Regions from separate parts of the Geobacillus sp. G4 genome, predicted to be linked through region 1. Evidence: predicted binding sites of a transcription regulator. Region 1 holds the regulator's gene; the other holds the start of a gene.
What was found. Region 1 encodes Rex, which represses fermentation and respiration genes when NADH is low (regulators of the CRP and FNR family bind a similar motif). Its sites were predicted from a motif close to TTGTGAAATATTTCACAA; they were not measured.
Positions count from the first base shown of each region.

Region 2: ric (iron-sulfur cluster repair di-iron protein) is a predicted target of Rex. The motif match lies at 2,380-2,397, and genes of this name have one in related genera.

Region 1 covers NZ_JBEPJY010000025.1:669-16,645, forward strand. Annotated here, with positions in the region: partial or broken gene ABS784_RS15780 (GNAT family N-acetyltransferase) at 1-51, opposite strand, end outside; gene ABS784_RS15785 (NCS2 family permease) at 128-1,453, opposite strand; purine riboswitch at 1,554-1,655, opposite strand; gene guaA (glutamine-hydrolyzing GMP synthase) at 1,744-3,276, opposite strand; purine riboswitch at 3,338-3,439, opposite strand; gene ABS784_RS15795 (transglutaminase TgpA family protein) at 3,480-5,642, opposite strand; gene ABS784_RS15800 (DUF58 domain-containing protein) at 5,639-6,808, opposite strand; gene ABS784_RS15805 (AAA family ATPase) at 6,811-7,767, opposite strand; gene fumC (class II fumarate hydratase) at 7,957-9,327, opposite strand; gene groL (chaperonin GroEL) at 9,768-11,384, opposite strand; gene groES (co-chaperone GroES) at 11,489-11,773, opposite strand; gene ABS784_RS15825 (CPBP family intramembrane glutamic endopeptidase) at 12,130-12,864, shown strand; gene ABS784_RS15830 (YdiK family protein) at 12,861-13,040, shown strand; gene tatC (twin-arginine translocase subunit TatC) at 13,224-13,967, opposite strand; gene tatA (twin-arginine translocase TatA/TatE family subunit) at 13,988-14,140, opposite strand; gene ABS784_RS15845 (redox-sensing transcriptional repressor Rex) at 14,157-14,798, opposite strand; gene moaC (cyclic pyranopterin monophosphate synthase MoaC) at 14,814-15,302, opposite strand; gene ABS784_RS15855 (ABC-F family ATP-binding cassette domain-containing protein) at 15,400-15,977, shown strand, end outside.
Region 2 covers NZ_JBEPJY010000004.1:168,202-184,178, reverse strand. Annotated here, with positions in the region: gene ABS784_RS06980 (molybdenum cofactor biosynthesis protein MoaE) at 1-347, opposite strand, end outside; gene mobB (molybdopterin-guanine dinucleotide biosynthesis protein B) at 344-844, opposite strand; gene ABS784_RS06970 (molybdopterin molybdotransferase MoeA) at 841-2,100, opposite strand; gene ric (iron-sulfur cluster repair di-iron protein) at 2,459-3,166, shown strand; gene moaA (GTP 3',8-cyclase MoaA) at 3,256-4,281, opposite strand; gene modB (molybdate ABC transporter permease subunit) at 4,340-4,999, opposite strand; gene ABS784_RS06950 (Crp/Fnr family transcriptional regulator) at 5,208-5,933, shown strand; gene ABS784_RS06945 (multicopper oxidase domain-containing protein) at 6,180-7,238, opposite strand; gene ABS784_RS06940 (MFS transporter) at 7,534-8,709, opposite strand; gene ABS784_RS06935 (ABC transporter permease) at 8,988-10,055, opposite strand; gene ABS784_RS06930 (ABC transporter ATP-binding protein) at 10,042-10,998, opposite strand; gene ABS784_RS06925 (COG1470 family protein) at 11,001-12,167, opposite strand; gene ABS784_RS06920 (sigma-70 family RNA polymerase sigma factor) at 12,295-12,876, shown strand; gene ABS784_RS06915 (anti-sigma factor domain-containing protein) at 12,866-13,615, shown strand; gene ABS784_RS06910 (TIGR04053 family radical SAM/SPASM domain-containing protein) at 13,759-14,877, opposite strand; partial or broken gene ABS784_RS06905 (transcriptional regulator) at 15,015-15,272, shown strand; gene ABS784_RS06900 (molybdenum cofactor guanylyltransferase) at 15,541-15,977, opposite strand, start outside.

The DNA.
Region 1 (15,977 bases):
CCCTGCCTCAAAACCATTGCCAGCAGCAAATTTCTGCAATCCTTGACCGACCTTTTAAGACATACAAAAAAGACTGCTCCGAAAGGCTATCCAAACTGCCTTTTGGAACAGTCTTGCGTCTCCGTTACTATTCCCGCAAAAAGACGAAGTAACAAATAAAAACGACAAACAGCACATACAACAGCGGATGCACGTCTTTGCCGCGGCCTTTTAAAATCATCGTGATCGGGTAGAAGATGAAGCCAACGGCAATCCCAGTGGCGATGCTGTAGGAAAGCGGCATCGTGATGAGCGTGAAGAATGCCGGTACAGCGACTTCGAACTTCTTCCAGTCAATTTCGCCGATCGACGAGGCCATTAATACCCCGACGATGATGAGCGCTGGCGCGGTGACCGGTGCGGTAATGACGCTTAACAGCGGCGAGAAGAACAACGCCAGCAAGAACAAAATCCCCGTCACGACCGCGGAAAACCCTGAGCGCCCTCCAGCGGCGACGCCGGCTGACGATTCGATGTACGACGTCGTTGTCGATGTGCCGAACACCGCCCCAACCATCACCGCTGTCGCATCGACAAGCAGCGCTTTGCCGGCGCGCGGCAGTTTATTGTTTTTCAACAACCCGGCTTGGTTGGCGACAGCCAAGAGCGTGCCAGTCGCATCGAAAAAGTCGACAATAAAGAACGTTAAGACAACACCGAGCATTTTCCACGAGAAAATGTCCGGCAAATGCTTGATCGCTACACCGAAGGTTGGTGAAATGTCCGGAATAGCGCCGACAATTTGATGCGGCACTTTGATCAAACCGAAAATCATGCCGACAATCGCGGTAATGACCATGCCGTAAAAGACGCCGCCGTTTACTTTTCTTACCATCAAAACAACAGTAATGAACAATCCAAAAATGGCCAACAGTGTATTGCCGTCTTTCAACGAACTTAATCCGACGAGCGTTGCTTTGTTATCGACAATAATTCCAGCGTTTTGCAAGCCGATGAACGTGATGAACAGCCCAATTCCGGCGCTGACTGCATATTTCAGTTCAACCGGGATGGCATCGATAATTTTTTCCCGAATGCCGGTGAGCGATAAAATCGTAAAAATGATGCCGGAAACAAACACTCCTGCCAGCGCTGTTTGCCACGGAATGCCCATATGCAGCACGACGGTGAAGGCGAAAAAGGCATTCAGCCCCATCCCAGGCGCCAAGGCGATTGGATAGCGGGCCAACACTCCCATCAAAATCGATCCGTACGCCGCTGCCAAAGCCGTGGCGACAAACACGGCGCCTTGGTCAATGCGCAGTTCATCAGGAAAATCTTTCACAGCCCCTAACGACAAGGTAAATGGGTTGACGAACAAAATGTACGCCATCGACAAAAACGTCGTCAGCCCGGCGATAATCTCCGTTCGATAGTTCGTGCCGAGCTCATCAAACTGGAAGTACTTTCTCACGTCTGCCCCCTCCTATACATAAAATAAAAAACGCTTCTAGCAGCTACCAGAAGCGTTGACTAGGAAGGAATGACGAACAGAGAGAGGACAAACAAGCACTCTCCGATCCCGCATCCCTCGTAGTCAAGCTATTTACGGTAGCTTGGTAGAAACTCCCGAGCCATATTCCCGGGATTATACGACGGAATTCAACAATATTCATGATTCCACGGCTATTGTATCAGCCTGAAGATGACCTGTCAAGAAAAAAGACGAACATTTCTTTGGAAATGTTCGTCTTTTGTTCGTTTTTATTCCCACTCGATCGTTGCCGGAGGCTTGCTTGTAATATCGTAGACGACGCGGTTGACATGCGGCACCTCATTGACGATGCGCGTTGAAATCCGCTCGAGCACATCCCACGGGATGCGCGCCCAATCGGCGGTCATCCCGTCAATCGAGGTCACCGCGCGGATGGCCACCGTATAATCGTACGTGCGGGCATCCCCCATCACCCCAACGCTGCGAATGTCGGGAAGGACGGTAAAGTATTGCCAAATTTCGCGGTCCAACCCAGCTTTTTTCACTTCTTCGCGCAAAATGGCGTCTGATTCGCGAACGATTTCCAATTTTTCTTCCGTCACTTCTCCAAGAACACGGATGCCAAGCCCTGGCCCCGGGAACGGCTGCCGCCAGACGATTTCGTCTGGGATTCCTAGTTGCGTGCCGAGTGCACGCACTTCGTCTTTAAACAGCGTATTGAGCGGTTCGATCAGTTCGAATTTCATATCTTCCGGCAAACCGCCGACATTATGATGCGATTTGATCGTTTGCGCCGTCGCCGTGCCGCTTTCGATAATGTCGGTATAGAGCGTGCCTTGCACCAAAAATTCAATGCCTTCAAGCTTGGCCGCCTCGTCGTCAAATACGTAAATAAACTCGTTGCCGATGATTTTCCGCTTTTGTTCCGGGTCCGTAACCCCTTTGAGTTTCGCCAAAAAGCGGTCTTTCGCATCAACTTTAATGACATTCATTTGGAACTGCTCACGGAACGTCTTCATGACGCTTTCGGCTTCACCTTTGCGCAAAAGGCCATGGTCGACGAAAATACAAGTAAGTTGATCGCCAATGGCGCGGTGCACCAAAACGGCAGCAACCGACGAATCGACTCCGCCGCTTAAGGCGCACAGCACTTTTTTTCCGCCCACTTGTTCACGGATGCGGCGCACCTGCTCATCAATAAAGTTTTCCATCGTCCAGTCGCCCCGGCAGCCGCATACCTCAAAGACAAATTTCTTCAATAGATCATTGCCGTATACCGAGTGGCGCACTTCTGGATGGAATTGCACTCCATACCATTTTCGCCGTTCGTCACTCATCGCAGCAATCGGGCACGAAGGGCTCGTCGCATCGACAGCGAAACCAGCCGGCGGAGCGGTCACCAAATCGCCGTGGCTCATCCAAACGACTTGCTCGTCCGGCAAACCATGAAAAAGCAAAGAATCGTTTTTCACTTGGATGAGCGCTTTGCCGTATTCACGATGCGTCGCTTTTTCCACCTTACCTCCTAAATGGTGCGCCATCAGCTGCATCCCGTAGCAAATCCCTAAAATCGGCAGCCCCAGCTCAAAAATCGCTGGGTCGCATGTAAACGCTTGTTCATCATACACGCTGTTTGGACCGCCCGAGAAAATGATTCCTTTGGCGTTCAGCGCACGAATTTCCTCAGCACGGATCGTGTGCGGATGCAGTTCGCTGTAGACGCCAAACTCTCGGATGCGGCGGGTAATCAGCTGGTTATATTGACTGCCAAAGTCCAAGACGACGATCATTTCTTGGTTCATGTTTTCCACCCCGTCAAAAAAATAACGCTGCCATTGCCCAAAATATGGATGAAGGCAGAATAGCAGCGTCTTCTGCCTTCATAGTTGGGCCGTTTACGGCGGCCCGGTAGAGACGCGCAAGCCATATTCTTGCGCTTATATGAAGGGCTTTCGTCTATCCGTATGCAAATTTGAGTTCATTCTATCAACTTGCCGGCATACGGTCAAGAGATCGTCCTTTTTATTAAATTTTCCCACAATTCCACCGCTTCACGGACATTGGCTTCCTTGATTCCCGTTCCGTATACGGCGCGTTCATATAGTTTCGTCAACCGATTCATTTCATCTGTTTCAAACAGGCGATCCACTTCGGCGGCGTATTGACGCAGCGTTTCATGCGGCCGACGCTTAAGTCCATAATCTTGCAAATGGCGAAGAAGCGCCCCGTACGCAGAAATGAGCCAGGCGGCCCCATCGAGTTTCCGGCGGCGGAACCGAAACAGCGTAAAGCGCGGCCACCATTTCCGCCTTGTCGCATAGGCCGCTCCGCCCAACACGGCCAACACGACCAGCGCGGTCAACCCCATTTTCCACGACCAAACATCCGCCAGCTTCTCCCACCAATGCTCCCCCTGTGCCGTCGAAGGTTGCTCAAGTAATTGATCGAGCGGCACACGCGGCGTTTCCCGTTCTTCCGGCTGCAGCTGTGGTTCTGGCTCCTCTGGATTCGAAGCGGCAAGCGAGAACGCATATGGATTGACAAACCCTTGCGTCGGTTCAAACGGCACCCAGCCGATGCCTTCAAAATACACTTCGACCCATGAATGGGCGTCGTTGTTGCGCACTTCATAAACCGATTGCCCGTCTTGTTCCCCAACCAACCGTCCGGATGTGTACCCTTTCACCCAGCGCGCTGGAATGCCCAGTGTGCGGACGAGCACCGCCATCGAGGTGGAAAAATTGTCGCAATACCCTTGCTTCGTCTCAAATAAAAACTGGTCGACGTAATCTTGATCAGGCCCGGGAACAGCGACGTCCGTCGTTTCGTACGTGTATCCGTTCAGATGGAAGTATTGCTCGATCGCTTTTACCTTGTCGTACACGGTTTCTTTTCCATCAGTAATTTGCTTCGCCAACTCGCGAACCCGTTGCGGAAGCGTCTCTGGCAATTGCGTATAGCGTTTCAAAAAGGGCGGGTTTTGGACAGGAGGCGCGGCGCGCAATGCCTCAATCGGAAAATCTGGCTCCATATACGTCAGCATATACTGACGGATCGGAAGCGCGTTGGCGTTTTGATCGCTCGTATAAATTTTTTCCGTCGCCATATGCATGCGGTAGACGATATGGTCATACGTTTGCACCTGTTGCAAGCCGAGCGGATAGACGAGATGAAACGCCTGGTCTTGGCGGGTGATTTCCGCCGTCTGCTCGACTGTCTTGACTTTGTCGCTCCACCATTCATACCTAATCAGCTCACCGTTTCCAAACGACTGGACTTGTTCGCTTTGAAACGCTTCCCACCCTTTTCCTGTGTAAATGTCTTTCGTTTCGACGCGCCAATAATGACGGCCTTGGTCTTTGGCAATGAAAACGACGGTATCATCAGCAATAAACGGCCCGCCGAGGCGGGAATCATTTTGCCCATATCCCACTTTTGCCACACCAGGAGAAGGTGAGTCATCGTTCGTTTCTTCCGGCTGGGCGTGATAGCTGCGGATAAACGCCACCGGATCCGGCCATTGCGGCGGCAGCTTCGGACCCGCATACCCAACCGCAAGAGCGACGGCAGGAATGAACAGAGCGGCCGCCCGCCACTTTCCGATGCGAAAAGACGGCGCTTTTGCCTGCAGCTCTTCACCCTGGAACCAAACGAAGGCAAAAAAGCCGAGCGCAACAAGACGAAGGATCGCCCCGTTGCCGCTATATGGCAGAAACGTATCAAGCACAGCGATATACCCAACTGTCAACGCGTATGGGACAAACCACCGATTCCGCCGTACAATAAGCCAATGCAACAGGAACGAAACGGCCCATAACAGCAGAAAAAAGACAAAGGTGCGCAGCGCATCGCCCGGCATAGAAGACCAATCGCCCGACAACCAGACGGTGCTATCCCGCCAAAGCGCATGAGGCAAAGCGGCGATCGAAGCAAAAGAAAATAGGCGAGAAAGCGCCCACCATATATAAACCATTTTTCCGAGCGCGGAAAGCCATATGGGAACACGGAGCAAATGAAGTCCGAAACAAAGGGCGACAAATGATACAAACACACCTATATGCGCTGTATCGGTGACGGCCTCTAACGGCCAAAGCCATTCCGTGAGCAGCCAAGCGGCTAGGGCGTTAGGCAGCACGGTAGATAACATGTTTGCCCCTAACGGTCTCATCCATCTCCTCCTCCTTGCCGGACGGTTTGCAACGCCTGCGGGTCAATGCGCGACACATACACTCCGCTGCGGCGAAGCCTGTCCGCCCAATTCCGCTCATCCTCTCCCCATTCACGGCTGACAACATACAGAACAATATGGCGTTTTGGCGCCATTGCTCGGAGCTGCCCGGCCAACTGGGCGGACAACGCGGACGTCACAATGATGCAACCAGCAGCCGTCCTCCAGCTCGCCTCCTCAGCTAAAACATGCGCGAGCGGCTCTTGGCCGCCGACGTCCACTTCCGCCAACCGGAGAAGAATCGACTGCCACTGTCCGTCATGGCGGCGCGGCGCTAAGAAAGAACGCTCTTTTCCAGCAACGAGCAGCCCGACCGGCACCCCTTCATCCATCAACGCCTTCGATACGGAAGCCGCTAACGTGACAAGCTCCTCAAACCATGGAGAAGCGGCGCCGTCGAGCACAACGATCCAATCGTCATTGCGCTGTTCATCAAACTCTTTGGTCATCAGTTCCTGTCTGCGCGCTGACGCCTTCCAATGCACCCACGACATTTTGTCCCCAGGCACGTATTCACGGGCGCCGGCCGCCACGGCCATATCGCGGCGATAGGCAAGTGTGCGCGCAGCTTTTCCTTGGGCAAACCATTCGCGCACCATCTCAGGCGGCCATTGGATATAACGTGGATAGACGATAACCGTGCACGGGACATAAAACGATGCCGTTTTGTTCACCCAGCCAAAGACATCGCGCGCTTCCAAGCGAACAGCTTCCAATTGATGACGGCCGCGCGGCAAGGAAAGCGGCCATGTACAAGAAAGGTGGCGGCGAAACGGCCAAGCAATCGCAATCATCTCTCCTCCGTGCTTCCGCCCTTCCTCAGCAACAGCAAGCGCCGCCAGCGGAACCGCCCACGGCAACTCGATACGAACCATCACCGGAATCGATTCACCCGCATGGTAGCGCCGCGCCGGCACCGTCCGGCTTACCGCGGCGCGTCGAAGCGGATACATCGCGACCAAGAACGCATACAAACCGAACGGCAAAAAGCTGTAAAACAAAAACCAGCTGACAAATCCACCTTGAAACATGGCGTACGAAAACAAGACAGCCGCCAAAAGTAACAAACCGGTGAAAGCAAACCAACGGCGCCAATTCCGTTTCATCTTTATCGCCGCCCTCGCACCGGTACCGGTGTACGGGCAATCAGTTGCGCAACGATAGTTTCCCCATCAAGCTTGTCCCATTTTGCTTCCGGACGGACAAGCAGACGGTGGGCGAGCACATAGGGAGCGAGTTGCTGGACATCATCGGGGATGACAAAATCACGGCCGTGGATGAGTGCATACGCCTGCGCCGCTTTCATCAAGGCGACCGACCCGCGCGGGCTGACGCCCAAATAGACCGCTTCATGCGTACGGCTTTGCTGGATGAGATCGACGATATATCGTTTCACGGTATCGCTCACATGCACGTCGGCTACCTTCCGTTGCAGCGCAAGCAATTCATCAAGCGACATCACCGGGCCGATCTCCGCCAGCGGTGCCGTCTTTTCTAGACGGTTTAACATTTCGATTTCCTCGTCAGGGGACGGATAGCCCATATGCAATTTCAACAAAAACCGGTCAAGCTGGGCCTCAGGAAGTGGATACGTCCCTTCATATTCAATCGGGTTTTGCGTCGCCATGACAAAAAACGGCTGCGGCAGCACTCGGGTGACGCCATCGACCGTCACGCTTCCTTCTTCCATCGCCTCAAGAAGCGCCGACTGCGTTTTCGGCGACGTCCGGTTGATCTCGTCAGCGAGCACGATATGGGCGACAATCGGTCCGGGTTTATACTCAAACTGCTGCTCTTTCGGGTTATAAACAGAAATGCCGATCACATCGCTTGGTAATAAATCCGGCGTAAATTGAATTCTTTTCAACTCGGTGCTGAACGATTTCGCCAGCGCGCGCACGAGCATCGTCTTGCCAACGCCTGGCACATCTTCAAGCAATACGTGTCCTTTGGCCAACAGCGCTGTTAAACTGAGCACAATGACATTGCGTTTTCCGACAATGACTTGTTCAATATTGCGGACAACTTGCTCAAGCGGGGAAAGCAACGGCTCGTTGATCGTCATGACATCAAACTCCTTTTATGGTGATCAATGGGACTTTTAGGGGTAGGAACTATCTAGTTTCTACTATTAATATAATATCGAATATACACAACTTTTGGAATGGATTTGCAACAAAGGGGGAAGGAGAAAAAAGGGAGAAATCAAAAATGAAAACGCCCATCCCACGGAAGCGGGATGAGCGCTTTTCCCTTAAATCATCTTCTCCGGTCTTACCCATTCCTCGTACTGTTTGGCCGTCACATACCCAGTCTGCAACGCCGCTTCTTTCAGCGTCAATCCTTCGCGATGTGCAAGCTTAGCGATTTCCGCGGCTTTGTCATAGCCGATATGCGGGCTTAATGCCGTCACCAGCATCAGCGAGCGCTCCACGTACTCTTTCATTTTCGTTTCATTTGCCTCTAACCCTTGAGCACATCGCTCATCAAACGAGCGGATGGCATCGCCAAGCAACTGCACCGACTGAATGGCGTTATAGGCGATGACCGGCTTGAACACATTTAATTGGAAGTTGCCTTGGCTCGCCGCAAAGCCGATCGTGGCGTCATTGCCGAACACTTGCACAGCGACCATCGTCATCGCTTCGCTTTGCGTCGGATTCACTTTCCCCGGCATGATCGAGCTTCCGGGTTCATTGGCTGGAATCGTGATCTCCCCGAGCCCGGAGCGCGGCCCGCTCGCCAGCCAGCGGATATCGTTGGCGATTTTCATCAAATCGGCGGCGAGCGCTTTCAACGCTCCGTGGACATACACGATCTCATCATGGCTTGTCAGCGCATGGAATTTATTGGTTGACGAACGGAACGGATAGCCCGTCTGCGTTTTTAGCTGCTCGGCCACTTGCTCGCCAAATCCCGGCGGCGCATTGATTCCGGTGCCAACCGCCGTGCCGCCGATCGCCAAATCAAGCAGCTTCTCACTCGCCTCTATGATCATCGCCTTGCTTTTATCAAGCATCGCCCGCCAGCCGGAAATCTCTTGTCCAAATGTGAGCGGCGTCGCATCTTGCAAGTGGGTGCGCCCGATTTTGATCGTCTTCCCATATTGGCGTTCTTTGGTCGCGAATGTCCTGATCAAGCCATCAAGCGCTGGCAGGAGGTGCGTTTGGATTTTCGTGTATATAGCGATATGCATCACAGTTGGGAATGTGTCGTTCGAGCTTTGCGACATGTTCACATCATCGTTCGGGTGAATGCGCCCTTCCCCCTCATCCAGCAGCTCGCTCGCCCGTCTCGCCACGACTTCATTGACGTTCATGTTCGTCTGCGTCCCACTTCCCGTCTGCCAGACGACGAGCGGAAAATGGTCATCCCATTGGCCCGCCAAAATTTCCTCGCACGCGGCCACAATCGCCCGCTGCTTCGCTTCGCTCAGTTTCCCGGCTCGATGGTTGACGATGGCCGCCGCTTTTTTCAACTCGGCATAGGCGTAAATGAGTTCAAGCGGCATCGTTTCTTTGCCGATGCGGAAGTTTTGCCGGCTCCGCTCCGTCTGCGCCCCCCAGTATTTATCGGCCGGCACCCGCACCTCGCCGAGCGAGTCGCGTTCGATTCGTTCGTTCATTGTGTTGTCCTCCTTTGCATCGACATCCCCATTACATTTTTATTCCCATTTTCAGCCGGATCAACGCAACGAAGCGGCTAAAAAGACGCCTATATTCAAAAAAGGGGAATGGTTCGACAATGAAGAAACGATGGGCCCCGCTTCTTATTTTGCTTCTTCTATGGCTTTCCGACTGTTCATTCGGTGATATCAAGCTGCCTACATTAACGTTGACTATCAACAGCGAAACGGTCGACCACCGGCTCGGGATTTATACGTGGTCGACAGGCCGCCGCGGAGTGGTTGCTGATGCTGCGGCCCCGCCGCTGCTCGTCAAAGAACTCAAGCTCCATCCTGCCGCCCCGAGTGCAAAGCTTCACGTTCAATTTGACTACTGCCCAGCGGCAAAAAGAAAAAGAACACCGGGATTACTCCCAGTGTTCTTTGTTTCGCTAGGCGGATTACATCATGCCGCCCATATCCGGCATGTTGTTGTTGCCTTTGTTTTCTTCCGGTTTGTCGGCAACGACCGCTTCTGTCGTCAAGACCATTGCGGCGACAGATGCAGCGTTTTGCAGCGCCGAACGAGTGACTTTCGTCGGGTCAACGATACCAGCTTCGATCATGTCGACCCATTCACCTGTTGCCGCATTGAAGCCGATGCCCGGTTTTTCGTTTTTCAGGCGCTCAACGATGATCGAGCCTTCCAGACCAGCGTTTTGCGCGATTTGACGAACCGGTTCTTCGATCGCGCGCAATACGATTTTCACACCGGTTGCTTCATCGCCTTCCGCTTCGATGGCAGCGACTTTGTTGTAGATGTTCATGAGAGCCGTGCCACCGCCGGCGACAATGCCTTCTTCAACAGCCGCACGAGTCGAGTTGAGCGCGTCTTCGATGCGCAGTTTGCGTTCTTTCAATTCTGTTTCTGTTGCCGCACCGACTTTGATGACCGCTACGCCGCCAGCCAATTTCGCCAAGCGTTCTTGCAGTTTTTCGCGATCGAATTCGGACGTCGTTTCTTCAAGCTGCGCACGGATTTGGTTGATGCGCGCTTTGATGCGCTCCGAATCGCCAGCGCCTTCGACGATCGTCGTCGTTTCTTTCGTGACAACAACTTTCGCCGCACGACCAAGCGACGCGATCGTCGTCGATTTTAATTCACGGCCAAGCTCTTCCGAGATCACTTCGCCGCCTGTCAAAATCGCAATGTCTTCGAGCATCGCTTTGCGGCGATCGCCGAAGCCAGGCGCTTTGACAGCAACCGCATTGAACGTGCCGCGCAGTTTGTTGACAACAAGCGTCGCCAATGCTTCGCCTTCAACATCTTCCGCAATGATCAGGAGCGGACGGCCTTGTTGGACGACTTGTTCTAAGACCGGCAACAGTTCTTGAATGCTCGATACTTTTTTGTCCGTGATGAGGATGTACGGATTTTCAAGGACAGCTTCCATTTTTTCCGTATCCGTAATCATGTACGGTGAAACGTAACCGCGGTCGAATTGCATCCCTTCGACAACGTCGAGTTCCGTCGTGAAGCCTTTCGACTCTTCAAGCGTGATAACGCCATCATTGCCAACGCGTTCCATCGCTTCAGCGATCAATTGGCCGACTTCTTCGTCAGCAGCCGAGATCGCAGCAACTTGGGCGATCGACTCTTTTCCTTTAATCGGTTTGGAGATGGCTTTCAATTCTTCAACCGCAACAGCAACCGCTTTTTCGATACCGCGACGGATGCCCATCGGGTTGGCACCAGCTGCTACGTTTTTCAAGCCTTCGCGGATCATCGCTTGAGCCAATACCGTAGCGGTTGTTGTACCGTCCCCAGCGATGTCGTTCGTTTTGCTGGCGACTTCAGCGACCAATTTCGCGCCCATGTTTTCAAACGGATCTTCGAGCTCGATTTCTTTCGCGATCGTTACCCCGTCATTCGTGATGAGCGGCGAACCGAATTTTTTCTCCAATACGACGTTGCGGCCTTTCGGACCTAATGTGACTTTCACTGCGTCTGCAAGTTTGTCCACCCCGCGCAACATCGCACGGCGCGCTTCTTCACTGAACTTGATTTGTTTTGCCATACCCCGTTACCTCCTTATGAAATTGTTGGACTGCGTGCCACAAGTTAAGTATCCGATTAAGTACCCAGTATGTTTTCGGAATGTTTATGTGATGAACGCATATATTAGCGGATGACAGCCAAAATATCGCTTTCGCGCAAAATTAAGTATTCTTTGCCGTCGTATTTCACTTCTGTGCCCGCATATTTCGAGAAGATAATGCGGTCGCCAACTTCGACTTCCGGCGCGATGCGTTGGCCGTTATCGAGCACGCGGCCTGCACCGACAGCAACAACGCGGCCTTCTTGCGGTTTTTCTTTCGCCGTATCCGGCAGAACGATACCGCTAGCCGTTTTTTCTTCTGTTTCCACGACTTCAATGACAATACGATCGCCTAATGGCTTCAACACGGGGAACAACCTCCTTAACGATAGTTTTCACCGTTCTTATTAGCACTCATCACTATTGAGTGCTAACACACTTATAATATTAATGAACTTCTTTCAGTTTTGCAAGTAGGAAATGCAAAAAAATAACTGTTTTTCTCTCCTAAAGAAGAAAGAGCAAAAGGAGCCGGTTGTTTTGCCTCTACTCCCCATCCGCGCGGAGCCCGTTTTCATTATTTCACATTCCTCGGACTGATAAACGGCTCCGGTTAATTTTTTTTACGGCGGTCAGGTGGGATGCGAGGATGCAGTTTTCTTACTATTTTCGCCATACATGTGCTACAATACGGATATAATTTGAAATAAAAGGGGTAGAGGGTTTGAAACGCAACCACTGGTACGTCATCATCACGTATATCGTCATGCAGCTGTCCGCCTTTGTCGGCGTGCCGCTTCTTCGCGCCCTCGGCGTCGGCCAAGGAACGGAAAGCCGCCTCGAAGCCGCCAAACTGGCTTCCGGGTATTGGGCGGTCATCAGCTTTCTGCTTGCGTTCGTCGTGATTTTATGGCTGCTCCGCGGTGACCGCAACGAACGAATGATGCGGCGGCTGCCGCTTGCTTCCTCGTGGATGTGGGCGGTCTTGGGCGTCTTTTTGGCGCTCGCGGCCCAAAGCATCGCCGCCAACATCGAATGGCGGCTGCTCGGCATCAAACCAGGGTCGGAAAATACAAGGCAAATCATCGATATCATCCGCCTGACGCCGCTGTTGGTCGTCGTCACCTCCGTCATCGGCCCGATTTTGGAAGAGCTCATCTTCCGCAAAATCATTTTCGGCTCGCTTTATGAAAAATACAACTTTTGGCTTGCTGCGCTTGTCAGTTCGCTTTTGTTTGCCATTGTCCATATGGAGCCGGAACATTTGCTTCTGTACACATCCATGGGGATGGTATTCGCGTTTTTATACGCAAAAACCGGACGCATTTTCGTACCGATTTTCGCCCATGTCGCCATGAATACGTTCGTCGTCGTCATGCAGACGCTATTGGCCGACGAGATTGAGAAAATGATGCGCCAGTCCGAGCTGCCGCTCGCCGTTTGGAGGGTTTGGCTATGATGCGAAACCCTCGGCTGTTTTCGCTTCTGTATTTCGTCTTAGGCTCAATGTTTACGTATTTGGCCATCGAAAGTGCTCATGAAACGGTTTGGAACGTCTCCACCATCGCTTTAGCGGCGCTCGCTGCCTTTGATTTCGGCACCGCCCTTCGCCTTCTTTTCGCCTCAAAACGCTGACCCCCTTCCCGTGATTCGCGCGGGAAGGGACCAGAACATCAATCCCATGACGGCGATCATATCGTGAAAATGGAAACAAAAAAACAAGAGGCCGGCCTCAAAACCCTGTTTTGCGGCTTTTGAGACAGCCCCTTCGTTTGGCCCGGCCTTGCTCGCTTTCCTCTCAATGTTTTTCGTCCCGCCTCACTCATTGCCTTCCTGCTCGACTGCTCGCTGCGCTTTCCGATAGCCGATGCGCGCCACCCAAATGCTTCCTTCATACAAAATGGTGAGCGGAATCATGACGATCACTTGCGACAACACATCCGGCGGCGTAATGACCGCCGCTAAAATAAGCAGCGCTAAATACGCATACTTGCGGATGCGAACAAGAAGCTGCGGCGTAATAAGCCCTAAGCGGGTAAAAAACAGCACAACAATCGGAAGCTGAAATACGATGCCAAACGGCAGCACGAGCTGAAGCAAAAACTGAAAATATTCATTAATGCCGATCATTTGTTGAACCCCTAGTTGGTCAGCCAGCTGGCTCATAAATCGAACGACAAACGGAAACAAGACGAAATAAGCGAAGCTGACGCCTGCTAAAAAAAGAACGATCGACGCCGGGATATAGCTTAACGTCACTTTCCGCTCTTTTTCATACAGACCGGGGCTGACAAACGCCCAAATTTGATACAACAGCACCGGAGCCGACAGCACAGCTGCGATGACAAAGGCAAACTGAAAATACACTTTAATCGGATCGGTGAGGCGGAAGGCGTTCATGGTCAAATGCTTCGCCTCGGCCGTTCGCTGCAAATACAAAATGACATCATCGACAAAAAAGAAACTAACGACAAGCGCCGCAGCAAAAAAGATGAGCACGATGATGAGCCGTTTTCGCAGTTCACCCAGATGCTCATACACCGACATTTCTTTGTCATTCATTGTTTCTCCATCCTGCCTTGTCATCGGTCGGTTTTCGTTTCTTCGTCATCAGCGAGCCCTTTTGTGGCGTCTTTAAACTCGCGAAGCGACTGGCCGAACGACCGCCCTAATTCCGGCAGCTTTTTCGTGCCAAACAGCAACAAAATTGCAGCAACGAGCAACAAATATTTCATGTGTTGTTCTCTCCTTTTACGATGGCGATGGATAGTTTTTCAAAAAATAGACGAGCGACTGCAGCTCAATGGCTAAATCGATATGATGGACGCGAATATGGTTCGGCACGTTCAACCGCGCCGGAGTAAAGTTTAAAATGCCTTTAATTCCTTGGACGACAAGGCGGTCGGTCAGCGCTTGAGCCGCGGCGGCCGGCACGGTTAAAATGGCGACCGGGATGTTTTCGTGAAGCCGCTCCTCCAACTCATCGAGATGATAGACCGGCACCCCGCCGACTGTCGTTCCTACTTTCCGCTCATCGACATCAAACGCCATCACGATTTTCGTATTGTTGTTTTTCGAAAAATTATAGTTTAAAAAGGCGGTGCCTAAATTGCCGACGCCAAACAAGGCGACTTCGGTCACCTCATCCTCTTCAAGCGTCCGGCGGAAAAACGACAACAAATAATTGACATTATACCCGTATCCCTTTTTACCAAGCGCGCCAAAATAGGAGAAATCGCGGCGGATCGTCGCCGGATCGACTTTCACCGCCTCGCTCAACTCGGCAGAGGAGACGCGTTGCTTGCCGGAAGCGTGCAAGTTTTTCAAAAACCGATAGTAAAGCGGCAGCCGTTTGGCGGTTGCCTGCGGAATTTTCGGTTGTTCGTTGCTCATGATCTCATCCCCTAGCTAATCGGTTTTCCGTCGGTAATGGCCAGACTTCCCGCCCGTTTTTTCGACCAAATACGTCGGACCGATGACCATTCCTTTATCAAGCGCCTTGCACATATCGTACACCGTCAACGCACAGACCGAAGCGGCCGTCAGCGCTTCCATTTCCACTCCTGTGCTCCCTTTCGTTTTCACCGTTGCCGTGATGACGAGCTTATGCGCTTCTCCATCGTTTTCCCAAGCAAAAGCAATGTCCACACCCTTTAACATAAGCGGGTGACACATTGGAATAAGGTCAGCTGTCTTCTTCGCCGCCATCACCCCCGCCACTTGAGCGACGGCGAGCACATCCCCTTTCTCGATCGCATTGCTCGTCATTTTTTCGTAAATTTCCCGGCTGACAGTCACGCTCGTTTGCGCCACAGCCACTCGCACAGTATCTTCTTTGTGCGTAATATCAACCATTTTCGCGCGCCCTTGTTCATTGAAATGAGTGAACGATGACAATACAATCTCCTCCATTTATACACTATACACGATTTTTCATCATTCGTCTTTGACCGTTTTCGCGACTTACGTTAAACTATTCGCGAGGTGAAATGACATGATCATTTTGCAAGTGCACGGGCTCACGAAATATTTCGGCGCTGACCTTATTTTATCGAATATAAAACTAGAAATACAGTCCCGCGACCGAATTGCCCTTGTCGGCCGCAACGGAGCGGGAAAATCGACATTGTTGAAAATCATCGCCGGTGAACTCTCTTTCGACAGCGGCAAAATCATCAAACCAAACCATATCAAAATCGGCTATTTGGCGCAAAACAGCGGGCTCGACTCGCCGCGTTCCATTTGGGACGAAATGCTTGAGGTATTCACCCCGCTTCTAGGACTCGAAAAACAGCTCGCCGAACTCAGCATGCAACTCGGCGACCCAGACGTACTCGCCGATCCAGCTCGCTATGAAAAAACGCTGAAAACGTATGACGAGCTGCAAGAACAATACAAAGAACAAGGCGGCTACCAATACGAAGCCGATATCCGCTCCGTTTTGCACGGGCTGCAGTTTTCCTCATATGATTATAAAACAACGCCGATCTCGTCGTTAAGCGGCGGACAGCGGACGCGTCTTGCCCTTGGGAAATTGCTGTTGTCCAAGCCGGATTTATTGATTTTGGACGA
Region 2 (15,977 bases), on a different contig from region 1:
CGCTCAATGGCATAGCGGTTCGCCTCATACGCTTCGGCGCGGTGCGGCGAGGAAACCGCGATGACGACGGCGATGTCGCTGATCTTAAGCCGCCCGATCCGGTGGGTGATGGCGGTTTTCGCCCCTGGCCATTTCTCCGCAATTTCCGCCCCGATTTGCGCGAGCATTTTCTCGGCCATCGACACGTACGCCTCATATTGCAAAAAGAGCGTCCTCTTGCCGTTCGTCCATTCGCGCACCGTGCCGGCAAAGACAGCGACCGCCCCCGCTTCCGGACGCATCACTTTTTTCATCACATCCTCGACCGAAATCGGCCGGTCGGTAATGGCAAACAACGGTTCTGTCATGTTCGTGTTCTCACCTCGTTCATGAGCCATGGAATATATTCGTCATCATCGGCCAGCGAAAACACCGGGTGCGCTAGCGGCCCTTCGAGCGGCTCCCAAGCGATGACGGCGCGAATGTTGGCGAGGTGCTGAAGCGACGCCCAATCTTCCCAAGTGCGGACGAGCACGACTTTCGGGTGCCGCTCTTGTTTGTAGCCTTCGACCAACACGAGATCGAGCCGAAGCGGCGCATAAAGCGCCAACACATCATCCAACCGCCACAACGGGCGGCGGAGATGAAGCTGCAAAAGCCCGTCTCCTTCCACCGCCGTTGCCACCGCCCCGGCCCGCTCATGGCGGACGGAATCGACGCCTTCCGGCCGCGCGGGCTCGCCGCCATGGCCGTGGTGCTTCACCGTCCCGACGCGCCATCCTTCCCGGACAGCGGCCGCCACCCATTTTTCCATAAGCGTCGTTTTGCCGCTATGTTTATAGCCGACGACTTGCCAGACGTTCATTCGCTTGACCCCTCATCGTCATCCAAAAGCCACACTTCCACCTCATCGCCAACCGCAAACCCTCTCGTTCCGCCCGGCAGCACCATCAAGGCGTTCGCAAAGGCAAGCGAGGTGACGATGTTCGACTTGTCCATGCCGACCGGCTTCACGACAAGCCGACCGTCAACCGCCTCGACCCGGCTGCGCACGAAGCGGGTGAACGGGTTCGGCTTCGGAAAATCGGCGCCAAGGGTGGCTTTCGCTTTTTTCAAATACGGCTTGGCCGAAAACAGCCGCGTGCGCACGACCGGGCGGACGAACAGTTCGTATCCGACATAGCACGCCGACGGGTTGCCCGACAAACCGAACAGCAGCTTGCCATTCCACTCCGCGACGGTCGTCACGCTTCCCGGGCGCATGGCGATTTTGTTAAACAAGACGTTCGCTCCGAGCCGCTCGTAGATGGCGGGGAAATAATCGAAATCCCCGACCGAGACCCCGCCCGTTGTAATGAGCATGTCCACTTGATCAAGCGCCTCGCGCACCGCATGAAAACACGCCTCGAGGTCGTCGGCAAGCTGGCCGAAATAAATCGGCTCGGCGCCGCTTTTGAGCACTTGCGCCTCGATCATGTAGGCATTGCTGTTGCGGATTTTTCCCGGCGCGAGCGGTTCCGAGACGTCGAGCAGTTCGCTGCCGGTCGCAAAAATGCCGATGCGCGGCTTTTTCGCCACCTTCACTTCAGCGTAGCCGAACGTCGCCAAGAGCGCCGCCACCCCGGGGTTGATGCGCGTTCCTTTTTCGACAAGCGGCTGCCCTTTTTTCGCATCTTCCCCTTGAAACGAAATGTTATCGCCAGGGCGGAACGGGCGTTTAATGACCATATACGTTTTTCCATCCCGCTCGTATTGTTTCGCGAGCTCCAACATGACGACCGCATCGCATCCTTCCGGAATTTGCGCCCCGGTCATCAGGCGCACCGCTTGAAACGGGCCGACAGGCTGCTTCGCCACTTGCCCGGCGCCGATCGTTTCGATCACTTCAAACTCGACCGGATGATCCAGCCCCGCTCCTTCGGAATCGGCGGCGCGAATGGCAAATCCGTCATACGGCGAGCGGTCAAACGGCGGCACATCATGGTCGGCGCATAAATCTTCCGCCAAATAGCGTCCGTACGACTGCCTTAGCGGCACGATCTCCTCTTCCCCTCTCCCGGCGTAACGCATCACCCGGGCGATGGCTTCCGCTACGGGAATGGGGGTTCGTCTTTCGACCAACGGTGTTCTCCCCTTTCTTTCCCTCACTCACTTCACTAAGCCCATTTTATCGCTTCATCACGATGATTGCCAATCTTGCAGCTGCTTGATCGATTTCGCCAACTTTTCGTCAACGACGGTGGCATCATCAATATGTTGCAAAATCATCGCCCGCTTTTCTCCGAACAAAGCGGACGACCGCTCCAACACGATGATTTCGTTTGTTCTATTGTACAGGAAAGAAGAGGAACACTGTTGTGATGTTGATCACATTTTGCTGTTGTCCGCTTTTTTTCGCTTGTGTGAGATGTATCACAACATTGACATAGAAAACAAGATATGCTGAAATTGCAACGATTTGACGATGGAGGGATCCCAAATGGAGCAACGGTTTACCGAGCAATCGTTAATTGGCGATATTGTCACAAAACTCCCGAAAGCAGCGGATTTGTTGAAAGCGCATCGCATTGACTTTTGCTGCGGCGGGCAGCGTCCGCTCAAAGAAGCCATTGAAGAACGCGGGTTGGATGGGGAAGAGCTCCTTCACCAGCTGAACGCCTTGTATAATGAAGCGCAACATAAGCCAACCAGAAACTGGAATGAAGCGCCGTTCGACGAACTCGTCGACCATATCATGAGAACGCATCACCGCTATTTGAACGAGGAACTGCCGCAGCTCAGCCCGTATGTCACGAAAGTATTGCGCGTTCACGGCATGCACCACCCGCATCTTTCCCGGGTGCATAAACTGTTTCATGAGTTAAAAATGGAACTCGAGCAGCATCTCATTAAAGAGGAAACAGGCGCGTTCCCGCTCATTTTGCAATTTGCTGACAACCCGTCGCCGGAAAACCGGGAGGCGGTCGAGCGGGCCATTCGCGAACTGGTCGATGAACATGACGCGGCCGGTGATTTGATCAAAGAAATTCGCGACATCACGAACGACTTCACCCCGCCGGAAGACGCGTGCGGCACATATCGGCTCGTCTACAACCGACTTGCGGCGCTCGAAGAAGATTTGTTTACACACATCCACTTAGAAAACAACATCCTCTTCCCGCGCGTGTTGGCGGCGGTGAAGATCTAAAGGAAGAAAGACGCCGATTCGCACTTCCAAAAACATAAATCAAAAACGGGATCGCTTCTTCGTATTGAAAGAGCGCTCCCGTTTTTTCTTCACCCTCCAATATACGACATTTCAATTTTCGGGCGCTGTTTCGCCGTCTCTGCCGTCCGTTCTTCCGAATAGCGGTCCGTCCGTTGGCTCCAGATGGCGGCAATCAGCGCCTTCAGCTCCTCTTTTCCCGCGCCGGCGCGCAGCTTGTCTTTGAGTGACACGCCTTGAGAGGCAAACAAGCACGTATACAGCTTGCCATCCGCGGAAATGCGCGCCCTTGTGCAGCTCCGGCAAAACGTTTCCGTCACCGAAGCGATAAAGCCGACTTCCACGTTCGTGCCGACGTAGCGATAGCGGCTCGCCACTTCGCCGAAGTACTCCTTTTCCACCGGCTCGAGCGGGTGCATGGCGTTGATTTGCTCATACATTTCTTTTTTTGTCACGACATGAGAGTAATCCCAGCCGTTCGTTGTGCCGACGTCCATAAATTCAATCAAGCGGAGCGGAATGCCCGAGTCTTTAAAGTACGCCGCCATCGGAACGATTTGCGAGTCGTTCCACCCTTTTTTCACAACCATGTTCACTTTCACGCCAAGCCCTGCCTCCTGTGCCGCTTCAATGCCTTTCAACACCGGAGCGACGCGGACGCCGACGCCGTTCATGTTGCGAAAAATGTCATCGTCCAACGCATCAAGGCTGACGTTGACGCGCTTCAACCCGGCCGCTTTCAACCGTTTCGCCCATTTTACTAAATGGATGCCGTTTGTCGTGAGGGCAATGTCCCGCAATCCGGGAATCATGGACAGCCGCTCAATGAGCGCATCAAGGTCGCGCCGAAGCAGCGGCTCCCCGCCGGTCAGGCGGACTTTTTCGACGCCAAGCTCGACAAAACATTCGGCCAAGCGCACCATCTCATCGACCGTTAATAGCTGATCTTCCGTCAAGAAGCGAAAATTCGGCCCGAACACCTCAGCCGGCATGCAATAGACGCAACGGAAATTGCATTGGTCGGTGACCGACAACCGCAAATCGCGAAGCGGGCGGGCAAGGCGGTCGGTGATCTTCATCCGGTCGCGCTCTTCCATGGCGCTCCCTCCTTTCCCTTTCATGGGCCGCGTGATTCTCAAACGGCCTGTTCCTCTATCATTGCAAACGGCTCAGTTTGGTCACACACGCCAATAAACTGAATGATAACCCGATCGTGACCGCCACCCATGCCCACGCCAGCTCCATCCGCCCCGACTCCATCGCCATATAGACCGCAGTCGGGATCGTTTGCGTTTTCCCTGGGATGTTGCCGGCAAACATGAGCGTCGCGCCGAACTCCCCGAGACTGCGGGCAAACGACAGCACGACCCCAGATAATAGCGCGTTTTTCGCAAGCGGCAGGGAAATATGCCAAAACACTTGGCGCTCATTCGCCCCATCGATGCGCGCCGCTCCTTCGATCGTCGGATCGACTGCTTCGAGCCCCGCTTTCGCCGCTTGGTACATGAGCGGGAACGACACGACAACAGCAGCCAGCACCGCTGCGCTGAAGGTAAACAGTACAGTTGTATGAAACCAAGTCTCGATCCACTGCCCGACCGGACTATGCCGGCCAAACAGCACAACAAGCAAAAACCCGACGACCGACGGCGGCAGCACCAACGGCAGCATAAACACCGTCTCAACGATCATCTTCCCTCGAAACCGGCGGCGCGCCATCCGCCTCGCTGCTGTCGTCCCAAGAATGGCGACGATCAAACCGGCGAGAAGGGACACCTTTATTGACAACCATACGGGTGACCAAAAATCCGTCATAGATAATGGGCCTCTCTTTGCATCGTCTCTATTCACTATACGAAACTGTTCAATTGCTTGCTGTGACACTGTTCACATTGATTGTATCATATGAGCAGGGAAATCTGGCTTAGAAAAATTTGTGACCATGTGCACAAAAATCGGCCAATGGTGATTTTTTTCACTCTGTTTCCACTGTGATGTTTTTAAAATAGAAATAGCTGAACAAATGGAGGTGTCCATCATGGAAGGACAAATCCGCAAAGCGTCGAACCGTGATTTTTCCCATTTGCGCGCTTTGCTGCAATCGTCCAAAAAAGTGATTCCGCTCTGCAAGCACTCGTTTTTGTTCCAAGAAGGGATGCCAGCCAATGAGCTGTACTTGATCCTTTCCGGCAAAGTGCAAGTCAGCAAAATTTGCCCGGACGGAAAAGAAATGTGCTTCCGCATTTGCGGAAGCGGAGAAATCGTCGGCGAGTTGACGCTGTTTACGAACGATCCGCGCTACTTATTGACCGCCAAAGTGATGGAATCGGGCGAAGCAGCGGTCATGGATAAGAATAAATTAGAGGAGCAGCTGCTCGTCAATCCAACTCTTGCTCTTGAATATATGCGCTGGATGAGCAAGCATGCCCGGCGAACGCAGACGAAGTTCCGCGATTTGATTATGAACGGAAAAAAAGGCGCATTGTATTCTACGCTCATTCGCCTTTGCAACAGTTATGGCGTCCCGCTTGAGGACGGGAGCATCTTCATCGACGTTTCGTTGAAAAACCAAGATTTAGCCAACTTTTGCGGCACGACGCGCGAAAGCGTCAATCGGATGCTCAACGCCTTGAAGCAGGAAGGGATCATCTCGATAAAGCGGGGAAAAATCACGGTCCATGACCTGAACTATTTGAAAACGGAAATCCAGTGTGAAGACTGTCCGGCGGATATTTGTTGCATTGAGTAAGCGGAGCGCCATGGCTAAGGGAAGAGAACGTCTACCCGATCGTTTCCCATGGCCAAAGCAACAACCAAGCCATTTTGGCGCGCTGATTGGAAGAGCGCCCGATCAGCCGTTGTTCGCGGCCTGCCGGACGCTCTCTTTTTTTTTTAAATGTGATGTGAATCACTTCTTTTTCTTTTCGCCGCGATATAATTAAGAATCATAAGGCTTTGGGAGGCATCAATCCCGTTTTGGGAGAACGGGATGTGGTCAATGCCCGCTCGCTTCCGTGCCGTCGTCTTCGCCGGTTTCAGTCACTTTCAGTATGGCGACGGCTCCTTTTTGTGCGTCATTGAACTGGTGAGTGACGATCGGATATGTTCCCGGTTTGGTGACGGTAAATTCGACGACCGCACCGCCGCTTGCCGGAAGCATCACCGTTTGCATCCCTTTCAGATGATTGTTCGGGTTGCCGTCAAGGTATACATCATCCAACACCGTCCCGACAACGTGGAACGAGCTCACTTCGTTCGGACCGACGTTGTTGACATACAAGCGGATTTTCTCACCGACTTTCGCAAGCAGCGGTTTTTCTTTCAGCGTAAACGTATCGCCGTTCGTATTCGGATCGCCAGGTTTGAGCGCCTTTGTCGAGAAGACGACGTAGCTTGGCACGCCGTTTTGGAAATCGTTCATATCGTTATATTTGTACCACTCGTTTTGGATAAGCACATATTCGCGGTCGACTTCTTGATCGGTCGGGTAGCCGTTTTTCGGCTTGACGATGATCACGCCGTGCATGCCGTTGGCGATATGTTGCAAGACCGGCTTTGTGCCGCAATGGTACATGAATACGCCAGGATTATTCGCTGGGTACGTAAACGTTCCCGATTTTCCTGGCATCACATCGATAAAGTCTTTTGATGGTGCGGCATGGACGGCATGGAAATCCATGCTGTGCGGGATGACGGGGTCCATGTTTTTCAACGTAAAGTGGATCGTATCCCCTTCATTGACGACGACGAGCGGTCCAGGCGCTTGGCCGTTGAATGTCCATGCCTTATACGTTTTTCCTTTGTCGATTTCAATGTCAGTAATTTGCGCCGTCATTTCGACGCGGACGTCATGCGGACCGATCCGTTCTAATTTTAACGGTACTGGCGCTTCGTTCACTCCTTTGTGCGCCGCTAACACGTCCGCGGCAGACTGTTGCGCTGACGTCCCATTTTTGTTTTCTGCCTGCGCCTCTCCTCCTCCGTTGTTGCTGCATGCTGCCAAAAGCGACGCAGCCAACGCAACTGACAACAACGTAGACACATTTCGTTTCACCGTTTTCTCCCCCTCCAGGTGATTTGATTTACACCTTCAGCGTACGCCATTTCTGCCTTTCCCCTAGTGATTTGTATCACCAAGGAGCGGCCATGTTTGAAGGGTTTGTGAAATAATGAGCAATAAATATTCGCAATGTAGCAACCGTAACGAATGTAGCCCTATTCACTAACAGAAAACGACCTTCCTCTTTGCGCATCGCCATTTTCCATCCTTTCGTTGGGCTTGCACCTCCGCAAACCAAAAAGAGGACAAAAGCGTACGCTTTTGTCCTCTTTGGATCTGGCATCGGATTTTACGATGCGTATCGCTTCGCCGGTTCGCCCGCTTTTTTGCCAAATACAAGCCGATTCAGCAAGAAGCAGATAAGGGTAAACAAGCTAAAAAGCAGAAAACCGAGCACATACGAACCTGTCGCATCTTTGATGATCCCCATGACAATCGGCGGGAAAAAGCCGCCGAGTCCTCCCCAAGCGCCGACAAGTCCGGTGACGGCACCCGTTTCCGCCGGGAACAGCTGCGGCACGAGCTTAAAGACCGCGCCGTTGCCCAGCCCGGACATCACGGCGACAAGCAGGCAAGCCGCTGTCATCACCCAAATGTTCCCCATTCCGAACGCGATCGCCAACGCGCCGATCGTCATACCGGCATACACAAACGTCAACACCCGTTCGGCACCAATTTTATCACCAAGATAGCCGCCGATCGGCCGCGCGAGCGTTGCGAGGACCGTAAAGCCCGCCGCGCGCATCCCGGCATCCACTGACGTCAACCCATACAAGTCAACGAGCAGCGACGGCAAGTAAATGCCAAAGGCGACAAACGCTCCAAACGTGACGAAGTAAAAGAGCGACAGCGTCCATGTATGTTTATATTTCAATACCGCCAGCGATTCGCGCACCGTTTTTTGGTGCTTCGGCTTCGGCATATCCGGTGTGAAAAACCAAACGAGAACGAGCATGATGACAACCGGAATGATCATCCCCCAAAACGCCCACGGCACCCCAAACGCCGCAGCAATCGACGGAACGGAAAACGTTGCGACCGCCGTGCCGAAGTTCCCCATCGCGTTGATCCCAAGCGCTGTCCCTTGCTTTTCCGGCGGGGTTAAACGCGACACGAACGTCACGGAAATGGCGAACGACGTTCCCGCCATGCCGATGAAAAACGCCCAAAACAGAAGCATCGCATACGAATCCGCAAACCCTGCGCCAACAAGCGGAATGATGAGAAACAGCAGCAGCAGCGAAAACAGCCTGCGCCCCCCGATCCGGTCCGTCCAAATGCCAAGCGGCAACCTCATGACCGAACCGAGCAAAACGGGAATGGCGACCAAAATGCTTTTTTGCGTCGACGTCAACCCGTACATTTGCTGAAACGTGCTGGCGAGCGGTGAAAAGACGGCCCACACGGCGAATGAAAACATCATGGCCAACGTTGTGATCGGCAGCAGCGCCTTTTGTTTGCTCATGAAAAGCCCCTCCCAAACTTTCAAAATTTGTGACTTTGTTTGTACTTCCATCATACGCAGGAGAAGGAAACGGATTTGTGAGGTTGATCACATTCTTGCCTGCTGTCACCATTTTGCCACAATCGTTGTCACGGTTTTGTCACATCCAAAAAAAGAAAAAGCCCGTCCCAAAAGGAACGGACACGATTTGGCAGAATGTTTTTCACATACGAACGATAAGAAACGCTGTTGGACGCACACATTTCGTCCGCCCCGTCTGCGGCAAACAGCTTGTTTTCTCACCCGCTCGCCCGTATCTCCTGCCTCATAAACAGCCAATACGCGATCGCAAAGCAGATGAGGGTGGCGGCAATGAGCGCGGTCGCTTGCGGCCAAATGAGCAATAAACTTTGCGAGAACGGCAACGGACCGGCGATGGCGCCAGCCGTCTGTTCAACGGTGACGATCCCTAGCGTCCGAACGTCCGGCGAAAGCAAGGCCGTCGTCGATTCATTGAACAAATAGCTCGGCGACAGCCTCATGAGGCCAAGCACCAACTCTTGACGCCCGACGGCCTGTTCGACGGACGTAATGGCGTCAGACTGCAAAAACGGCTTGGCAACTACTTCAACGACCATGGAGTAAAAAAGATTGAAAAACAGCCAAACGGCCATCGACGACAACGCCGAGGTCGCCGCCTGGCGGAAGACGACGGAAAACAAAATGCCGAGATTGAGCCAAAACGCGATATACACAAGACATAGCAACAAAAAGCACATGATGCGCGCAAACTCTTCGAAAGTAGGTGGAATCCCTAAAACCAAAATGCCCAATGCCGTCACAAGCAGGCCGAGCGAAAGAAACAAAGCGGCATTTAACAACAATGCAGCGACAAACTTGCCGTTGATCACATAATCGCGCGGAATCGGCTGCGCCATGAGCCGGCTTAACGTCCCCCGGTTCCGCTCCGAATTAATGGCGTCAAACCCGAGGGCGATGCCAAGAAGCGGCCCGAGAAAACTGACAAACGTCAAAAACGAAGGCAGTGTCCCGTCTGAGACGGTGAACAGTTTCAGAAACAAGTAAGCGCCTTTCGCGATTTCTTTCGCTTCTTCCGAAGAATCCAACGCGTCGCGAATCGTCGTCATCGCCGTATACAGCGACCCGAAGCAAGTGAGCAAGATGAGAGCGATCAAAATGATCATGCGCCAGCTCGTCAAATAATCGGCCAATTCTTTTTTGACAATGGCGGAAAACGCGCTGTTTCCCTTGACCGCTTCCGCCTTTTCACCGCGAACGCCGCTCCTCAATCGCCCGATCCATTCCCTCGCCGTCGCGGCTCGCCGTTCCCCCTTACTCGTTTTCATGCGAATCCCGCCCCTCAAAATAGCGATGATAAATCTCATCAAGCCCAAAATCCCGCCGGCTGAGATGGAACAACGAAGATCCTGATTCGATGATCGTTTTGCTGATGGCGGCGCTCACATCTGTTTGGCAGTATACATCCAATCCACGTTCTGTACGTTCGACCTTGCTGACGCCCGAAATGGCTTCGATTTTCGCCAGCAAACGGTCATCAAGCGGCGAGGCCATGACATGAATGACGTACGCGTCTTGCAAAAACAGCTGCTGCGCCAAGCGTTCGATATTCCCTTCGGCCAACAATCGGCCGCCGACAAACAAGCCGACCCGGTCGCAAATTTGCTGCACATGGTGCAATTGGTGCGAGGACAATAGAACGGTGATGCCTTCATGGCGGCTCAAATCGCGGATCAACCGGAGCAGCTCACGCACCCCCTCCGGGTCGATGCCCAACGTCGGCTCATCCAAAATGATCACTTCCGGGCGCTTCATCAACACATCGGCCAAACCGAGCCGCTGCCGCATTCCACGCGAATATTTTCCTGCTTTCTTATGAGCCGCATCAGTCAAGTCCACCTTCTCGAGCAGCTCCCACGCCCTCTTTTCCGCCTCGGCGCGGGGAATGCCGTTTAACGCTGCCGTATACAGCAAATTTTCCATCCCTGTCATATGATGATAAAATCCGACATCATCCGGCAAATACCCGACTTTCCGTTTGACGTCAATCGGATTTCGCACCGGATCGATCCCGCATACCCTCACCGTGCCGGACGTCGGCTCGGTGAGCCCGAGCATCATCAAAATCGTCGTCGTCTTTCCGGCCCCGTTTGGCCCGAGCAGGCCAAAAATCTCCCCTTTTTGAATCGAAAGCGACAAGTGGTCAACCACCCGATGGCCGCCGTATGTTTTGCAAAGGTTGTCGAGCTCGATAATCGCCGCTGTCTCCATCTTTACCTCCTCCCGTACGTTTTCACCAAATAGTAAAGTCCGCCTGCCACTCCCGCGATGATCAATACGGCTACAACCCCCCAAACGGTCGACGTTTTGACCGAGACACGAAACGCCGCTTCAGACGACGTTTCCGCCGTTTGCGCCTGGAAGTTGACGACGTAATCCCCGGCAATCGCTTCATCTGACGCTTTCACTTTCGCCTTGACGGTTTTCGACTGGCCGGGATTCAGCTGAGCGATCGTGCTTTGATCAAATTCCACATCCCAATCAGGCGGCGCATCGGCCGTCATATTGATGTCCAAGAGCGGAGCGCTTCCGGTGTTTTTAACGACAAGGTCAACCACCCGTTCATGCCCCGCCGTCACATCGGTGCTTAAGTTTCCTGACGGCGTCGTCAGTTTGAGCGCATACGTGCCCGTAATGACCGCTTCTAACGCCAGCTCAGCCGACGTATCGCTCGTTTGCGCTTTGATCGGGATTTTGTACGTGCCCGCTTTCACATTTTCCGGCGGTTTGACCTCGACGGTAATGTCTCTCGACTCATTCGGCTCGAGTTTCACCGATGTAACGGAATTGCCTTCCGATTTGAACGTCACTTGCCAACCTTTTTCCGCCGCCGAACTTAACGCGTAATTTTGCGTCTTGGCGGTTCGGTTTTTCAGCGTGACATCATACGTGAAGCTCGAATCAGCGTGCCCCTCGAGGTTTGTTTGTTCCGACGTCAGTTCGGTTTTAAATGACCCTTGTTCCGTCACGCGGACAAGCAGCGGCAATTTCGATGAACCACTGTCCCCTTTCGCGACGAGCCAAAAGCGGTAATCCCCCTTGTCGACATCCAGCGGCACGGTCACTTCCAACGTGACCTCTTCTTCTTTTCCGCCTCGGACGGACAGCTGCTCAATCGTTCTCCCCTCAGCGGTAATCGAAGTCGACCATCCTTTCGGCAGGTGGTCAAACGAGAAGGTGACGTTTTCAATGTTGGAACCGTTGTTGATGACATTGACCGTATAGTCGATTGTTTCCCCCGGCGTCACGGAAAGCCCGGTGTATGGCGTGAAGAGAACAACACCGCTTGCCGCCGATGCCGGGCGGATCGGAAGAAGAAGCGAAAAGAGAGTCAAGATCATGGCGAACATCATGATGATCCTGCTTTGCACGACATTCACTCCCTCCTTCTGTTTTCACTTCGTATACGCCAGAAATGGATCAATGGATTTGTTTTGCAGGAGAAAAATTCAGTTGTAGAATAGATGCAGAGCAACCATTCCAAGCATGCGTCGGGAGGTGGGCAAGATGGAAGACCGACGGAAAGACCTCGAACTGCTCGAGAAGATCGCCGAAGGCTCGCGCGCCGCCTTTGACCGTTTTTACGAAAAATACGCTCCGATGGTCTATCATATCGCTCTTCGGATCGTCGGCGACGAGGTGGAGGCGGAAGATGTCAGCCACGATGTGTTTCTCGAAATCTTGCAAAAACCGCATCAATTCGACCCGAAACGGGGAAGCGTTCAAGCCTTTCTTGCCGTGAAAACGAAAAGCCGGTCGCTCGACCGCCTGCGCAAGAAACGGGACCTTTTAGTGAGCCGCCTTGAGGAAGCGGCTTTAACAGAAAAGGGGGCGGAATTTGATTTTCTCCGCCAACTGGAACAACAAGTCATCATAGACGCTTTAACCCATCTCCCCGAGGAGCAGCGGCAAGCCATCATTCACTTTTACTTTCATGGGGAAACACAGCGGGAAATCGCCGCCGCGATGAACAAACCGTTAGGCTCCGTCAAGTCGCTCATCCGCTACGGCTTGCGCAATTTGCGGAAACAAAAAGAGCTGTTCCACTGGATGGGGGCTGGCAGAGGTGAAGAACAGCATGAAGCATAGCCATATTTCGGAAGCAAAAATCGTGGACTGGCTGTTAGGCATGCTGCCAGAGCAAGAAAAAGAAGACGTGTCCAACCATCTAAAGCAGTGCCTTGAATGCCAACGCTTGCTTGAAGCGTGGAAAAACATCGGGCTTAAGGAGGAAGCCCAATATGAAGCACCTCCCCTTTCTCATAAAGAGCGAATTTGGGCCCAAGCAGAAGCGCAAAAACAAACGAAGCGGATGCGGCGCGGTCTCCGCATGGCAGGCGGGTGGATCGGTGCAGCTTTGGCCGTTTTCCTTTTCACCTTGCGCCTTTCCGCTCCCAGCGACGGACCAGCCGCTTCCCATGACCGATCGGATGAGCCATATCGATACCAGATTGTCAAACAACATACCGACATTCCGATCGAGCGAATCATCCATAATCCCAAAACGAAACAAATTCCGATTGAGCCATCGGCGCTCTTTCAACAGATGGACGGCACGATTTGGCTCAATGACGATACGAAGGAAATGTTGATGGAAATTGAAGGGCTGCCGCCGTTTGCGGCCCGCGATTATCAATTGTGGATCATTTACACCAACAACGAGGTCAAAGGGGAACTGTTGACGATCCGCCACGGAGCGGCGCGCATTTTGATCACCGGCGAGGATGTCAAACAGTTCAAGCAAATTAAAGCGAGCCTCGAACCAAAAGGGGGAAGCGCGGCGCCGACCGGGCCCGAGACCTTTATAGTCGAGTTGAACCACGAATGATCTTTCAACAAAAACGGGGAAGGGCGCCTGCTCCTTCCCCGTGTGTTTTGAACACACATCCAACATCCGCCGCATGCGCCCGGACAACCGTCTCACGAACGCCGCAGCGCCGTCATTTTAAGCAGCCGTTTTTCCCCGCCCTCTTACCGTTGGCTTTGCTCTTTTGTCCGCAGCGCCTTTGGAATGTAAACACAATACGGCTCGCTTTCCAAATAGTCGCCCGTTACAGCGTAAGCGCGTGAACGAGAGCCGCCGCACACATATCGGAACTCGCAGACGCCGCATTTTCCTTTATATTTGTCCGGATTGCGCAAGTCTTGGAAAATCGGCGAGTGTCGGTAAATGTCCGCCAGCGGCGTTTCCCGGACGTTCCCGGCTTTGACCGGCAGCAGCCCGCTCGGATAGACGTCGCCAATATGGGAAATAAAGACGAAACCGTTGCCGTCGTTTACTCCTTTCGGCGCGCGGCCGAGCCCGTCGACTTGTCCGGTCAACCCTTGGTTCAACACATCTTCGTAACGGATGCCGCCTTTTGTCGCTTTTCCTTCGCGCATTTTCGCCTGCAGCACAACGCGGCGGTAATGCTGGCCGGCTGTCGTTTTAATGTCAAACGGAACGCGCTTGCTCGTTTCATACAACCAGCGGAACACCCGCTCATGCTCGATGGGGGAAATCATGTCCTCCTCCTTCCCCCTGCCTGTCGGCACAAGGAAAAAGACGCTCCAAAGGACGCATTTCAGCTTCTCAACCAATTCCGCCATTTCATCAAGCACATGAACGTTGTATCGCGAAATGACGGTGTTGATTTGCACGGGAATGTCGAGCTCATGCAAGTATTGAATCGCACGGATCGTCAAATCAAACGAGCCGCTCACGCCGCGGAAATGGTCGTGAATCTCGGCGTTCGGCCCGTCAAGGCTGAACGCCCAGCGCGACAGACCGACCTCTTTTGCTTTGCGGATCGCCTCTTTCGTCACGTTCGGCGTCGCGCTTGGCGTCATTGACACGCGCAGCCCTTTATCGATCGCATATTTCGCTAAATCGTACACATCCGGACGCATGAGCGGATCGCCGCCCGTAAAGACGAGCATCGGCTGATCCATCTCGTAAATCTCATCGATCAGTTTTTTCCCTTCCTCAAACGTCAACTCGCGCGGATCGCGATGGTATTGCGCTTCAGCGCGGCAATGAAGGCACTTGAGTTGGCACGCCCGTGTCAACTCCCAAATGACGATAAACGGGTTTTTATTGAAATCGTGCATCCAATTCCCTCCTTGGCCTCCATTGTACCGCAACATTCAGGCGCGTTATGTGATATCGATCACATCCACAGCAAAGCCACAACAGAGGGCGATCGTACCATGGGCGAAGATGACAGCCATCTGAACAGGCGGTATAATATATTGACCCGCCATACGCCCAAAAAGTAAAGGAGTGGATGAAAATGAATAAAGTCTTTCGTTTGCGCGTAGAAGATCTAGAACAGGAAAAAGAGAAGGCGGTCAAACAAGCCGAAAAACAAAAAGCCATCGAAATCGCGAAAAACTTGCTTGACGTTCTGCCTATTCACGAAGTCGCGAAACGAACGGGGCTGACCGTCGCCGAAGTAGCGGACCTGGCGAAGGAAATGGACCAAAATCAACCCCCAGTCCAATGACGCAAAAGAGCCGAGGCCGTACGGTTCTTTTTTTTCGCACTGTTGCCGTTTCATAAAATTCAAGGTCATCATCAAAAGGTGCACTTGACCTTTTATTGACAGTTATTGTACAGGCGAAATCATTTTTCACTTGCGTATCATGAGCGTCTTCCTGCATCAAGTGCATTTTATGGTGAAAAGCCGGGAAAAAGAACCATTTCGTGGTCAAGGATGGCTCTTCTGATTGAAAAAAGTATATGCTGTGTCTCCTTCGGCCACAATTCCCCCTTCACCGGTACTCTCCCTCCGTATTGACATTGCGCCATACGGTTTCATCCGCGGCAAGCTGTTGGGCGTCAACATAGCGGACGCGGGCGCCGTCAATAAGCGAGATCATCCGCCGTTCGCCGGCGTCAAGCAGCTCGGCGATCACGGAACGAAGCCGACGATGGTATAGAGCGACCAATGGCTCTGGGCGGCCGCCATAGAGTGGAACGATGGCGTCAAACGTCGGATCGATATAGGAAGCAAGCCGCTCCGCCACTTCCCGCCGCATGTACGGCATGTCGCACGGCAGGACGAACACCCAGTCGGCTCGGCTCTGTTCCATGACGGTGTAAAGGCCGGCAAGCGGCCCACAGCCGCGGCAGCGCTCCACATCGAGCAGCACCGGGATGTCCGTTTGCCGGCGGAATTCATCGATAAGCGACGGGTGGCTGACGATGT